DNA from 3 places in the Kocuria sp. CPCC 205261 genome. Region 3 is predicted to be linked to each of the others. Evidence: riboswitches for the same ligand, from Rfam matches in the RefSeq annotation. Region 3 holds a riboswitch; each other region holds the start of a gene.
The links. A riboswitch is a leader RNA that binds a small molecule or an ion and turns the genes downstream of it on or off. The one in region 3 is predicted to bind S-adenosylmethionine.
Positions count from the first base shown of each region.

Region 1: another riboswitch for S-adenosylmethionine. It lies ahead of RF646_RS10000 (MetQ/NlpA family ABC transporter substrate-binding protein); the one in region 3 lies ahead of RF646_RS10595 (O-acetylhomoserine aminocarboxypropyltransferase/cysteine synthase family protein).
Region 2: another riboswitch for S-adenosylmethionine. It lies ahead of RF646_RS08395 (hypothetical protein); the one in region 3 lies ahead of RF646_RS10595 (O-acetylhomoserine aminocarboxypropyltransferase/cysteine synthase family protein).

Region 1 covers NZ_JAVKPU010000009.1:76,245-80,927, forward strand. The annotation lists gene RF646_RS09990 (GlsB/YeaQ/YmgE family stress response membrane protein) at 10-273, shown strand; gene dxr (1-deoxy-D-xylulose-5-phosphate reductoisomerase) at 436-1,695, shown strand; SAM riboswitch class IV at 1,749-1,863, shown strand; gene RF646_RS10000 (MetQ/NlpA family ABC transporter substrate-binding protein) at 1,959-2,843, shown strand; gene RF646_RS10005 (methionine ABC transporter ATP-binding protein) at 2,840-3,892, shown strand; gene RF646_RS10010 (methionine ABC transporter permease) at 3,892-4,548, shown strand.
Region 2 covers NZ_JAVKPU010000007.1:68,455-73,137, reverse strand. The annotation lists gene RF646_RS08405 (DUF6350 family protein) at 1-1,189, opposite strand, end outside; gene RF646_RS08400 (glycosyltransferase family 4 protein) at 1,308-2,471, shown strand; SAM riboswitch class IV at 2,583-2,725, shown strand; gene RF646_RS08395 (hypothetical protein) at 2,746-3,024, shown strand; gene RF646_RS08390 (BCCT family transporter) at 3,139-3,567, opposite strand; gene RF646_RS08385 (BCCT family transporter) at 3,603-3,917, opposite strand; gene RF646_RS08380 (hypothetical protein) at 4,208-4,683, opposite strand, start outside.
Region 3 covers NZ_JAVKPU010000010.1:48,787-53,469, forward strand. The annotation lists gene RF646_RS10580 (hypothetical protein) at 1-18, opposite strand, end outside; gene RF646_RS10585 (hypothetical protein) at 219-404, shown strand; gene RF646_RS10590 (CoA-binding protein) at 577-1,068, opposite strand; gene RF646_RS10595 (O-acetylhomoserine aminocarboxypropyltransferase/cysteine synthase family protein) at 1,065-2,489, opposite strand; SAM riboswitch class I at 2,551-2,648, opposite strand; gene RF646_RS10600 (succinate dehydrogenase/fumarate reductase iron-sulfur subunit) at 3,019-3,714, opposite strand; gene RF646_RS10605 (succinate dehydrogenase cytochrome b subunit) at 3,714-4,683, opposite strand, start outside.

The sequences.
Region 1 (4,683 bases), on a different contig from region 3:
GGTGGAGAAATGGGCATCATTAGCTGGATCATCCTCGGTCTGATCGCCGGCGCGCTCGCCAAGCTGATCCTTCCGGGCAAGCAGGGTGGCGGGATCATCGTCACCATCATCCTCGGCATCGTGGGGGCCTTCCTGGGCGGCTGGCTGGGTAGCTTCATCCCCGGCCTGAGCGACGGGATCAACAGCTTCAGCATCGGCACGATCATCACGTCCGTGATCGGCGCGATCATCGTGCTGCTCATCTACGGCGCCGTCGTCGGCCGCCGTCGCTGAATCACCCGTGGGTCCTGAACGGGACTTCCACACAAGGGCGTCACCTCCGGGTGGCGCCCTTGTCGTATCTCCCGTGTCGTGCGTCCGGAGTCGTGTGCTCGGTGTCGTGCGTGCGGGGTCCGGCGCTCACGCGATACTGGGGTCATGACTTCCTCCACCGGCATGACCCCCGATCTCGACTCCGCCACCCGGCAGGCCCCCCGGCGCCTCGTGATCCTGGGGTCCACGGGATCCATCGGGACGCAGGCGCTCGACGTCGTGTCCGAGGCCGCGGGGCTGCGCCGGCCCGTCTCGGATGCCACCCACGAGCCCTTCGAGGTCGTGGCGCTCGCCGCGGGCGCGGGTCACCTCGAGCTGCTCGCTCAGCAGGCCGTGACGTTCGGTGTCCGTGCGGTGGGCACGAGCGGTACGGCGGACGACGCCGCCCGGTTGCGTGAGCTGATCGCGGACCGGTCACGCGCGGCGTCGTCGGCGGCGCCCGAGGTCCTGTACGGGCCGGACGCTGCAACCCGGATCGCGCAGTGGGAGGGTTCGGACCTCGTGCTGAACGGGATCACCGGGAGCATCGGGCTCGCACCCACCCTGGCGGCGCTGGGAGCGGGTCGGCGGGTGGCGCTCGCGAACAAGGAGTCCCTGATCGCGGGCGGTCCGCTCGTGTTGCGCGCCGCGGCGGACACGGGCCTCGAGGACGCGCTGATCCCCGTGGACTCCGAACACTCGGCGATCGCCCAGGCCCTGCGCTCCGGGACGGCCTCCGAGGTGCGCCGGCTCGTGCTCACGGCGTCCGGCGGACCGTTCCGCGGCATGACGCGCGAGCAGCTCACGCGCGTGACACCCGAACAGGCCCTGCAGCACCCCACGTGGGACATGGGGGTCATGGTCACCACGAACTCCGCGACCATGGTCAACAAGGCACTGGAGGTGCTCGAGGCGAGCCTACTGTTCGACGTCCCCCTGGACCGGATCGACGTCACGGTGCATCCGCAATCGGTCGTGCACTCCATGGTGGAGTTCGTGGACGGATCCACCCTGGCGCAGGCGTCCCCGCCGGACATGCGCCTGCCCATCGCGCTCGGAATCGGCTGGCCCCACCGCGTGACCGGTGCCGCCGCGGGGTGCGACTGGACCCGGGCCGCACAGTGGACGTTCGAACCGCTCGATTCGCAGGTGTTCCCCGCCGTGGAGCTCATGAAGCACGCGGGTTCGCGCGGCGGGACGTGGCCCGCGGTGTTCAACGCCGCCAACGAGCAGGCCGTGCACGCGTTCCACCGCGGGGCGCTCGGCTTCACGCAGATCGTGGACATGGTCGAGCGTGTGCTGGAGGATCACGACGGCGTCACGCGGCCCACCCTTGAGGACGTCCTGGGGGCGGAGGAGTGGGCCCGGGCCCGCGCGGACGAACGTATCGCCGGGATGGCATAGGGCCCTTCCGGCGGTCGTCGGCCCATGGCAGGGCCATGCTAGAATTCCGGGTGGATGACGAGATCCGGCGCGTAGCTCTGGCTGGCCGGACGGCAACCCTCTCCCGTAGCGGGGTGCCCCAGATGACCATCCGGTCGCGGTTGCAACAGATCACGGCAAGTGCGGTTCCCCGGAAATCAGCACGTACCCGTCCCTGTGCCCTCATCCAGGGGGGACTGTTCGCCCCGCGAGTCCCCGTCACAGACCCCTGGAAAGGCATGATCATGCGAACCAAGCGTTTGATTCCCGTCGTGTTGGCCACCACCCTGGGCCTCACCCTCACCGCGTGCGGCGGCGGCTCCGAAAACTCGGACCCGGCCGCGGACGGCAAGATCACCGTCGGGATCGTGGGCTCGACCCCTGTGCAGGAAGCGTTGAAGCAGGTCGCCGCGGACAACGACATCACGGTCGAGTACGTGGACTTCAGTGACTACAGCCAGCCGAACCCCGCTCTGAAGAGCGGTGACATCGACATGAACTGGTTCCAGCACATCGCGTACCTCGCCGATTACAACAACAACGCCGGGGACACCATCACTCCCGTGGGCTCCACGTCCATCTTCCCGCTGGGGCTGTACTCCAAGAGCGTGAAATCCGTGGGTGACTTCAAGCAGGGTGACGAGATCGCCGTGCCGAACGACTCGATCAACCTGTCCCGCGCCCTGAACCTCTTGCACCAGCAGGGTCTCGTGGAGTTCACCAAGGACACGATCGCCCCCACCGAGCAGGACATCGACACCGCCAAGTCCAAGGTCACGGTCCGCCCGGTCTCCGCCGAGCAGACCGTGCTGTCCATGGACTCCGTGGCCGCCTCCGTGGTCAACAACGACTTCCTGGACCGCGCGAACATCGATCCCAAGTCCGCGCTGGCTCAGGACGATCCCACCGCGGACAGCGCCAAGGTGTACGACAACCTCTTCGCCGCGACCGAGGCGAACGCGGACAACGAGACCCTGAAGAAGGTCGCGAGCTTCTACTACGACGACAAGGTCCAGGACGCGGAGAAGACCGAGACCAAGGGCACCGCGGTGCCCACCAAGGTGGATCAGCAGGAGCTCAAGGACTTGCTGGCCCGCTACTCGCAGGACCTCAAGGAGCAGACCAAGTGAGCCCGTCCGCCACGGCGGACACCCTGGTCAGTTTCCGGGACGTGAGCAAGGTCTTCGTCACGGGGTCCAAACGCCGCCCGCGCACCGTGACCGCGGTGGACTCCGTGGACCTGGACATCCGCCGCGGTGAGATCTTCGCGGTGATCGGCTACTCGGGGGCGGGCAAATCCACCCTCGTGCGGCTGATCAACGGCCTGGAACCCATCTCGTCCGGGACGCTCGAGGTCGCCGGTAACCGTGTGGACGGGCGCAGCGAATCCCAGCTGGCGCCCATCCGCCGCAAGATCGGGATGATCTTCCAGCAGTTCAACCTGTTCACGTCACGCACAGTGGCGGGCAACATCGATTACCCGCTCAAGCGTGCCGGGTGGAAGCCCGAGGAACGCAAGGCGCGGGTCGCGGAACTGTTGGAGTTCGTGGGCTTGACCGAGCGCGCCGGGAACTACCCCGAGCAGCTCTCGGGTGGTCAGAAGCAGCGCGTGGGGATCGCCCGCGCGCTCGCGAGCAATCCCGAACTGCTGCTCGCGGACGAGTCCACCTCGGCGTTGGACCCGGAGACCACCCAGGAGGTCCTGGGTCTGCTCAAGCGCGTCAACCGTGAGCTGGGGATCACCATCGTGTTGATCACCCACGAGATGGACGTGGTGCGGGCCACCGCGGACCGCGTGGCCGTGATGGACAGCGGTCGTGTGGTGGAGACCGGGACCACCGCGGAGGTCTTCGCCCACCCGCGGGCGCAGACCACGCGCAAGTTCGTCTCCTCGGTCATGCGCACCGTGCCGCGCGCGGACGAGATCGAGAAGCTGCGCCGGGAACACCCCGGGCGGCTCGTGCTGGTGGACGTCACCGACCAGAACCGGATCGGGGACGTGCTCTCGGACGCCGCCCGTGACGGTGTCAGCTTTAACATCGCCTTCGGGGGGATCTCCATCCTGCAGTCACAGTCCTTCGGAACGCTCACGCTGTCCCTGACCGGTTCGGACGAGTCCGTGGACCGCGCCGTCGAGAGTCTGCGCGCCGTCACCACGGTGCGGGAGGTGAGTGAGTGATGGAGTGGTCTGCTCTGGGCCCGCAGTTGCTGGACGCAACCGGGCAGACGCTGTATATGGTCTCCGTGACCCTTGTGCTGGCCGGGCTCATCGGCCTGGCCGTGGGTATGGGGCTCTACGTGACCCGGCGGGGCAGCATCCTGGAGAACGGTCCACTGTTCACCGCGCTGAACCTCCTGGTGAACTTCGTGCGTCCCATCCCGTTCATCATCCTGCTGGCCGCCCTGGGTCAGGTCACGGAATCGGTCGTGGGCACGCGCCTGGGCCCCAACGCCGCGATCTTCACCATGACCATCGGCGCTACGTTCGCGGTGGCCCGCATCGTGGAGCAGAACCTCATGACGGTGGATCCCGGGGTGATCGAGGCCGCGCGGTCCATGGGGGTCTCGCGCTGGAAGATCATCACCACGGTAATCCTGCCGGAGGCGCTCGGCCCGCTCGTGCTGGGGTACACGTTCCTGGTCATCGGCATCACGGACATGTCCGCGATGGCCGGTGCGATCGGTGCCGGCGGTCTGGGTGACTTCGCGTTGCGCCTGGGCTATCAGCGCTTCAACGACCAGGTCACGTGGGCCGCGGTGATCGTGATCATCATCCTGGTCCAGCTCGTGCAGTTCTTCGGCAACTGGCTCGCGCGCAGGATCATGCGACGCTGACGCTCACGCGCCCCGTACCATGGCGACGCCGCCCCCGGAACATTCCGGGGGCGGCGTCGTGTTCGGCGCATCACGTGCGGCTGTAGCACGTGGGAGGAGTGGGGCACAATGGACAGTGCAACATCGCGGGGCGCG
Region 2 (4,683 bases), on a different contig from region 3:
CCACCGCAGCCATGAACACCGCCGTGAGCACGGTGGAGAGCACGAACGTGATCCAGCGCAGAGGCAGGCGGATGGCCATCCAGTCGTCCAGGTGGTTCTCACCCTCGCGGCAGAACCACCACCCCGCGAGCAGACCCGCGAGCACGGGCAACCCCAGGACCGCAGGGGCGTACAGCCACGGGTCACCGGTGGGCAGCGCGGCAAGCGCCGGGAACTGCGGCAGCGGTCCCAGCGTGCTCTGGAACGGCGACACCAGGGTCCCGGTGCCCAGCGAGAAGCCGGCACCGGTGGCCCACGTGAGCGCCCACACGACCATGTTGGGCAGGTACCCGAACTGCAGTGCCGTCAGGGCGGTGTCCCCCGCAGCGCCAGTACCGAGGTCCTGGTAGACCGTGATCACGCGGTCCCAGTTCCACGCGAGCGCCACCACGAACAACAGGGCACCGGCCGCCACAGCGGTGACCGCGGCGAGGAAACCGGCGCGGATCACGGCCCACACGTAGGAACCGGCCCAGCGTGAGTGCTGGCTCGTGCGCTGCAACCAGGACGCGACGTCGGCCCCGAGCACCGCGGCGAGCGAGCGCGAAGCGCTCCACCCGCCCACGAGGGTGCCCAACCCGGCCGGGACCAGGGGCAACAGGGCGGCCGCCACGAGGTCCACCGAGACTTGTTCGGTGCGGCTGAGCCAGCCCACGAGGGCCCCGAAGAGCGCGTACGCGAGCATCCCGGCGAAGAACGGGATCAGGAACTGACCGCGCCAGCACGCCCGGGCGATCCGGCGGCCCGCGATCACCGCGAGGCCGAACGGGATCAGCGTGAGCCCTAGAGGCACGAGCGTGACCGTCCCGCCACCGTCCAGCGACAGGCCCTGGATGGCTTGGATCGTGAGGGGCACGCAGTGCGCGAGCAACCAGACCTGACCGGCGAGCTGCAGGCTCCCGCCCGCGCCCAGGGTTGCGAAGCCCCCCGCAGCCCATACCGCACCCAGGAGCACGGTGCCCAGCAACAGGCCCACCACGGCCACCGCGAGCAGCTCGATCACGCCCTGCAGCGCGAGCGGCATGGGCAGTCCCGGGGAGTCGTCCGGTTCGGGGCGGGGCACGTCGGCGGCGCGCACGGGGGACGAACCGTGCGACGTGAAGCGGTCGCGTACGCCCGAGACCACGCCGGGCAGTGAGGGAAGTTTCATCACCGAACATCTTTTCACGTTCACCCGCGCACCACGGGCAGCGAAGTTAGCCCGGACTTCACCTGCGGGCCACCCCCGGGTGACTCCCCCGTGAGGCGCCGGGCCCACAGTGGGAACCGTGAGAATTGCATTGGTGGCCGAACAGTTCCTCCCCCACGTCAACGGTGTCACTCATTCGGTGATCCGCGTCCTGGAACACCTGCGGGATCACGGACACGAGGCCATGGTGATCGCCCCCTCCTACGAGAAGACCCTGTTCCTGGGCTCGGTGGACCACGTGGACGGCGTACGGATCGAGCGCATCCCGTCTCTGCCGCTCGCGGGCTATCCCGAGGTCCGCGTGGCGAGCTGCACCGTGAGTCGCATGCAGCGCATCCTGGCCCGCTTCGCGCCGGACGTGGTGCACGTGGCGTCCCCGTTCGTGCTCGGGTGGCAGGCCATCCAGGCCGCCAAGGGTTTGGGTCTGCCGTGCGTGGCCGTGTACCAGACGGACGTGCCCGGTTACGCCGCACGCTACGGTGCATCCGTGCTGGAGACCGCCATGTGGTCCCACGTGCGTGCGATGCACAACAGTGCGACCCTCACGCTCGCTCCCTCCACGGCGTCGATCAGCCAACTCCACGAGCACGGCGTCCAGCGGGTGCACATGTGGCGCCGCGGCGTGGACACGAGCCGGTTCCGTCCCGCACTGCGCGATCACGCGTGGCGCGAGCGCGTGGGCGGCGGCAAGCGACTCGTGGGATACGTGGGGCGGTTGGCCCCCGAGAAGCAGGTCGCGGACCTCGCCGCGATCGACGCCCTGCCGGACACCCGGCTCGTGATCATCGGTTCCGGCCCCGGGAAGGAGTCGCTGCGCTCGGTATTGCCCAACGCGCACTTCGAGGGCTTCCTCACGGGCACCGAACTCGCCACGGCCATGGCGTCGCTGGACGTGTTCGTGCACCCCGGTGAGCACGAGACGTTCTGCCAGACCATCCAGGAAGCCATGGCCTCCGGGGTCCCAGTGGTGGCCGTGGGCCGCGGCGGCCCCCTGGACCTCGTGGACTCCTCGCGTAACGGGTGGCTCTACGCCCCGGGTGACCTGGCCGGGTTGCGCGAGCGCGTCCGAGACCTCGCGGGCGACGACGCCAAACGCCTCGCCTTCGCGCGCACCGCCCACCAGTGCGTGCAGGAGCGCACGTGGGGTGCCGTGTGCGAGCAGTTGCTGGGCCACTACGAGCGCGCTCGCACGGTCACCTCCCGGATGCGCGGTACGCGCGGGGCCGGCCTGCGCACCCCGTGAGAAACGCCGCCGGGTGCCAGATGTTACTCAACAGAAGCTTGATTAAGTTTTGATGACATTCTCGGTCCGCGCCTGGCTGGTCCCCCGAATCCACGGATAGGCTCGAAGCAGCTTCACGAGATGCGCCCGCGCAACGACAAGGACGTCACCGCGCGCCCAGAGCTCCAACTCGGCGTACGCCAACCCTCGGTTCAGGGGTGGATTGGATGACGAAGCGGCCGGGGCCACACGTGTGGTTCCGGCAAGCGACCGGAAAAATCAGAGGCCCGACATCATGAACACGACAACCCAGAAATCCCACCCCGACACCCGCGAACAGTGGGTGGACGTCACCGTTCAGGCGGACCCCGCCCGGCACGTGGTGTCCATCACGGGATCGGACGGTCACGAGCACGAGTACTTCGCGGACGACGCCCGTGAGGTCGCACTCGCCGCACAGCACACACGGGGGCGCGGCCAGTGGTGCGCCAAGTACAGCAGACTCCTGGTCCCCGGAGCGTCCCGGGTGACCGGCGGGGTGTCCTTCTACAAGCTGGAGCCCTTGCCCGCGTAGTCCTCACGAGCACGGTCCCCGCGACCGCGAACTCCACGATCGGGTGTGGCCCGGGTCTGGACGGACCCGGGCCACACCCATGTTCTCAGCCTGCTCGGTTCTTGGCGGCCGTGCTCACCGGGCGGTCGCGTCCCGGTCCTGGGCGATCAGCTCGGCGGCGCGTTCACCGATCATGAAGACCGTGATCTTCGGGTTCACCGTCACGAGCTCGGACATCACCGAGGCGTCTGCCACGCGCAATCCGCTCACGCCCTTGACGATCGCATCCAGCAGGAACGCCGTGCGCCCGGTGATGAGCACGTACAGCATGAGCCCGATCGCCAGGATGATGCTCTGCTCGGAAAGCCGCCGGATGCCCTTGTCCACGCCCAAGACGCACGAAGCCACCGCCATGAAGACCCCCAGGGCGGTCAGTGCCGACGGCACCGCCAGGTTTTCGGGGACGCCGAACAGGTAGCGCAGTCCGAAGTTCAACTGGACCACCCCGATCCCCAGGGACGCGGCCACCCCAAGGATGGTCCCCAGCAGCGCCGCGGTGTCCACGGCGTCGCCGGCGGCACCGTGGATCCGGCACCCGATCAGGGGTAGAGAGCGGAGCGGATGCTCAGCGGCATGCCGAAGCCGTAGGCGAAGTAGCCGAAGGCCATGCCCATCAGGGCGTACATGGCCCACCCCGTGAACAGGTTGAACTGGGGTTTCGCGTGGTCCGGGCCCATCTTGATCGTGCCGTGCCTGCTGTCCGCGACCAGGATCACGAGAGCGGCCGGGAGGATGTAGAACCACCCCAGCCGGGAGGCGACCCACGCGACCACGCCGCCGATCACGGCGTCGGCGTGCTCGGGTGCCTCCGTGGCCCAGGCGGACAGCGAGACAAGCAGGGTTGCCGCGGCCACGAAGACCCGCCAGTAGACGGGCAACCGGGGTGGCGCAGAGCGAGGGGCCCGGACGGGGCGGGCGGATCCGCGACGGGCGACGAGCCCGGGCGTGGGTGACGGATGGACGAGGAATCGTGTGTGGTCACGTCGGGGATGCGGGTCGGACGTCGGACGACCCGGGGTTGAGGCGCCTTACTACCAGCCGTTAGTCATGGCACGCCACCTCACTGTAGGGGAGGGCCGCGCAGCAGCCGAATGCAGCCGCGCGGCCCCACGAGCACACCCCCCGTTCGCCCGGGGCGGCACTGTCAGCCCAGCAGCTTGGCCACGAGGGCGCTCGCGAACTCCTCGGAGACGTCCCCGTAGTTCAGGGAGAAGTCCTCGTCCACGAGCGTGGGCAGCAGCCCCGAGCACAGCACCGTGGCGCGCGCGTACAGCCCCGGCAGGGCGGCACCGATGGGCACGGAGAGCAACCGCAGCTCGGGATCGTAGCTGACCAACGCCGTGCCGGTGTCCCGCGCCGCGAGGTGCTTGCCGAGCCCCGAGGACACGGGACGGGCGTGACCCGAGACCACGTCCTCCGCGGTGCGGTAGGCGTAGCGCGTCTTGTGGTGGTGGTTGATCCGGTACAGCCCCGCCTGGTTGCGGTCGTCCGTGGCCTCCCACGTGGCGTCCGCGGGCACGAAGCGTTCCGCGACCCCGTTGTACTGCATCTCCTTCAGGGGCAGCCCGGCGACGACCGAGGACAACGGGGGCAGGGTGTCGAGCATGACGGGCCCGGCGT
Region 3 (4,683 bases):
GGTTTTCTTGGCGGACACGGGAGCAACTCCTCGGGGGTCGGACGGTTCTCATATGGCTCGGACCACATTCCGGGTCTTCTCCACCGGTCAAGCATAGGGAGTGGGCTCGTCCGCGCCACGTGGCAGCGGCCTGCCCGTGACGTGATGATGCCGACACCTCCCGACTCAGGGGTCGGCGGAATACGCGGAGGTGGAGCATTCGACGAAGGGCGCACCCCGTGACGCAGCAGTGGCAGGCAGATCTCGAGAGCTTGGTGGCCGGTTGGGACGCCGCCCGCGACGACGCCCCGCAGCAGGAGGTCCTGGTGTGCTCCGGGGAGGCGGGATCGTTCGACGCACCCATGGGTGACTACTCGCGCTTCGAGGTGGACGAATGGGGTCACCCGTGGTGCACTCCACCCTGAGCGACCCGCACTCGCAGGGCCGATAGCCCTCGCGATTTAACTGAGTAAAAGCAGGGTTCGCGCCCAAATCTGCTTTTACTCCACTAGAAATTCGATTTCCGGTGCGGGCGTCAGCGGGGGTGGCCGGTCAGCGGCGTCGGCAGCGGCGCGCCGGCGCCGTCGCGCCCCGGTCTCAGGGCAGGACCTGGCGCTTCGAGGAGATCACTCCGGTGTTGAACCCGGCCAGGTGGAGACCGCCGTGGAAGCGCGCGTGCTCGATCTTCACGCACTGGTCCATCACCACGTCCAGCCCGGCGTCCTCCGCGATGGCCGCCGCTTCCTCGTTCCACGAGCCCAGCTGCAGCCACAGGGTCTTGGCGCCCACGGCTACGGCCTCCCGTGCCACGTCGGGCAGGTCCGCGTCCTTGCGGAACACGTCCACGAGGTCCGGGACCTCGGGCAGCTCCGCGAGCGACGGGTAGGCCTTCTGGCCCAGCACCTCGTCCAGCACGGGGTTCACGAAGTACACGCGGTACGGGCTCGACGACTGCAGGTACGTGGCCACGAAGTAGCTCGCACGGGACGGCTTGTTGGACATCCCCACGATCGCGATCGAGCGCGTGCCTCGGAGGATGCCGAGCCGTTCGGGGGCGCTGGGGCCCACCCAGGTGCGTTGCGTGCTCATGCCTGTTCTCCTTCGTCTCCGGGCAGCGCGCAGGCCGCCGCACTGTTGTCCTGGTCCAGGGTGGTGCGCGCCGCGCCCGTGAGCGCGGCGGAGGGGGCGACGACGCCGCCCTCCCGGTCCCTGCCGCTGGCTGCGCTCAGTGCCTGGTCCAGGTCCCACAGGATGTCCGCGGTGTCCTCGAGACCCACGGAGATCCGGATCAGGTCCTCCTTGACCCCGCCCGCGGCGAGCTGTTCGGAGCTCAACTGCTGGTGGGTCGTGGACGCGGGGTGCAGCACGAGGGTGCGGGCGTCCCCGATGTTGGCCAGGTGTGAGGCCAGTTGCAGGCTCCCGATGAATCGGGCGCCCACCTCACGGCCGCTCAACTCGTCCGTGCCGGCCATACCGAAGGCGAAGACGGATCCGATGCCGTGGGGCAGGTACTTCTGCGCGCGTTCGTGGTGGGGGTGGTCCTCGAGTCCCGCGTAATTGACGTAGGAGATGCGTGGATCCGTGGCGAGCCACTGCACGACCTCCTGCGCGTTGGCCACGTGGGCGTCCATGCGCTGGGGCAGGGTCTCCACACCCTGCAGCAGGTTCCACGCGGCCTGCGGGGTCAGGGACGCCCCGATGTCCCGCAGCTGCTCGGAACGGAGCTTGGTCAGGAACCCGTACTCACCGAAGTTCCCCCACCACGTCACGTTGTTGTAGGAGGGAACCGGTTCGGTCATGGCCGGGAACTTCCCGTTGCCCCAGTCGAAGCGGCCGGATTCGACCACCACGCCACCCAGGGTGTTGCCGTGCCCGCCCAGGAACTTGGTGATCGAGTGGATCACGATGTCCGCTCCGTGCTCGAACGGGCGGCACAGGTACGGGGTGTTGAGCGTCGCGTCCACGATCAGCGGGACACCCGCCTCGTGGGCCACCGCGGCGAGCCCCTCCAGATCGGCGATCTCACCGGAGGGATTGGCCACGAGCTCTGTGTACACGGCCTTGGTGTGCTCGGTGATCGCAGCCTTGTAGTCCGCCGGGTCGGTCCCGGGGACGAAGGTGGTCTCCACACCGAAGCGACGCAGGGTCACGTCCAGCTGGGTGACCGTTCCGCCGTAGAGCTGGGACGAGGCCACCACCTGGTCACCCTGGCCGCACAGCGCGGCGAACGTGATGAACTCGGCGGCCATCCCGGAGGACGTGGCGACCGCCCCGATCCCGCCCTCGAGGGAGGCGATGCGCTCTTCGAGGGCCGCCACGGTGGGGTTGCCGATGCGCGAGTAGATGTTGCCGTACTTCTGCAGCGCGAACAGGTTGGCGGCGTCGTCGGCGTCCTTGAAGACGAACGAGCTGGTCTGGTAGATGGGCACGGAGCGGGCGCCGTGCTCGGCGTCCGGGGTGCCGCCGGCGTGCAGGGCGCGGGTGCGGAAACCGAACTGGTGCTCGGCCATGGATGTCCTCCTCGTCGGCCGGGTACGGCTCCCGTCCGACAGCTGCCCGGGGCCGCGCAGCACTCCATCGGTCCTGGCGGTAGCACCGTGCAGTTGGCCGAGCACTGCGGGTTGCTGCGGCGTCATGGATCCAGGTCTCTCGGCCGCTCGGGATGGTGCGTCTATTGTGTCGCGTGCGTGGGTGACGGACCAAACCGTGCGGATCGCAGCCGCCCGAAAGCGGGTGCGATTGATTCAGAGGGCGCGCGCCACGGGTGCCCCGCCGCGAAGGTCACGCTACAGAACAGGTTCCAGCGTTCTCTGGCCCGCAGGATCCCGGATGCCACGGTGGTCGAGGACTCACGCTCGGCGGCCCGCACCACCGCGCGTCCCGCCGGGCCGTTGCGGCTGCCCTTTCCCCGGTGGCGCAAGGGCTGACCCGCCCGTCCGCGGTTAGGCCCCCGGTCGGTGGGGCCCGCGGTGAAAGCGGTGAACTTCCCGCCTGCGGGGTCGCCGACTGCTGGTGAGCTCGCTGACTTCGGGGCGGAACTCAGCCGTACTTCTCGGGGTCCTTCCGGCGCAGGTTCTCCCGCGCCACCGCGGTGAGGTTCTCGAGTGGCAGCCCCGCCGGGCAGACCTCCGTGCAATCGCCCAGAAGGGAGCACGGGCCGAACTCGTGCTCGGCGGCGTCGAGCACCTTGCTCGAGCGCTCGTCGCGTTCCTCGGGCGTCTTGGCGAGCGGCGGCAGTTCCTTGAGCAGCGTGCCCACGTAGAGCTGGCCCGAGCCGTTGGGGCACGCGGCCACGCACGCGCCGCAGCTGATGCACCCAGCGGTGTTCAATGCCTTCATCGCGACCGGGAACTTGGCCTCCTTGGCCACGCGCCGCAGGGCCTTCTTGTCCACGGACAGGTCCTTCTTGACCGGGAATGCTCCCGCGCGCAGGGGCTCGATGAAGATCTCGTCCCCGTCCCGGTAGGCCCTGAGCGACTGCGTGCACGAGGCCCGGTTCTTATCCGGCCCGTGGGCCACGCCGTCCACGGTCACGCCGCACTTGCCGCAGATGCCCTCGCGACAGCCGTCGTCGAAGCTCACCGGCTCTGCACCCTGGCGCTCGAGCGTCTCGTTGACGGCATCGAGCAATTCGAGCACGCTCATCTCCTCGCGGGCCTGCACGGGGTGGACGGTCTCGAAGCCACCGGGCTCGTGCTCGCCCGCCTGGCGCCACACGTGAACGGTCAACAGCATCAGCGCACCACCTTGGTCAGTACGGCCACGGGAATGCTCACGTTCCCCAGGGCGACGACGCCGCCCACGGCCTTAGCGATCGTGTCCACCTGTCGTACCCGTCGCGCGGTTCCGGTCACCCCGGTGTCCATCGCGGCGGTCCGCAAGCCGTGGATCATGTGTCCGGCGAGCGCGGCCATCGAGGCCGTGTAGAACACCGCCACGGACGGCCGGGACAGGCTCGCCACCAGGTTGCCGTACGCGTCACCGTGGGTGTGGCTTACGGAAGCAGCAGGCCGGGCGCCCGCCGTCAGGTCCAGCACGTGGTACACCGTGAACAGTCCGAGCACCGCGCCCGTGGAGCGCATCGAGCGGGCGATGATTCGGGGGACGGAGCGGCGTCGGCCTCGGGGACGCTGACGTGGCACGTGGCGGTCGAAGTGGCTGGCCAGGAAGGCTCCGTCGAACGCCGCTTTCCGGTACCGTTGCGTCCCGCTCGGGGCAGGCGCGGTGGGGAAACCGTTCCGTATCTTCTGAGCGGCGGCGCCCACCCGCCACGTGATCGGCCGGAGCGCATCCGCCACCGTGCGGCCCTCGGCGCTCATGGCCCGCAGCGTGAGCTCGGTTCCGGCCAACACATGGGTCGCAGCACTTCCGGTCAACCCGATACGCACGACCCACAGCACGGAGTTGCGGGGCAGCACCGGCGCGCCCACCGTGCGAATGAACTCGGCGTACTCGTTGTAGTGGTCCCGGCCTAGGTAGACCTGCATGTTCCCGGCCATGTGCCCCACAGTGAACACGCTCAACACGGTGCCCGAGGCGGCCATGGCGAGCTTGAGGTCGGAGCTGTGGGTGTCCCCGAACATGCGCTGCCAGGCATCGCCGGCCACGGCAGCAATCCCGGCAGTGACGGACGCGTCCGCGGGGGCGGTGGCCGTGCGGGTAGTCCCGGTGACGGGTCGCTCGGTCGAGGGCTGCGCGGCGGAA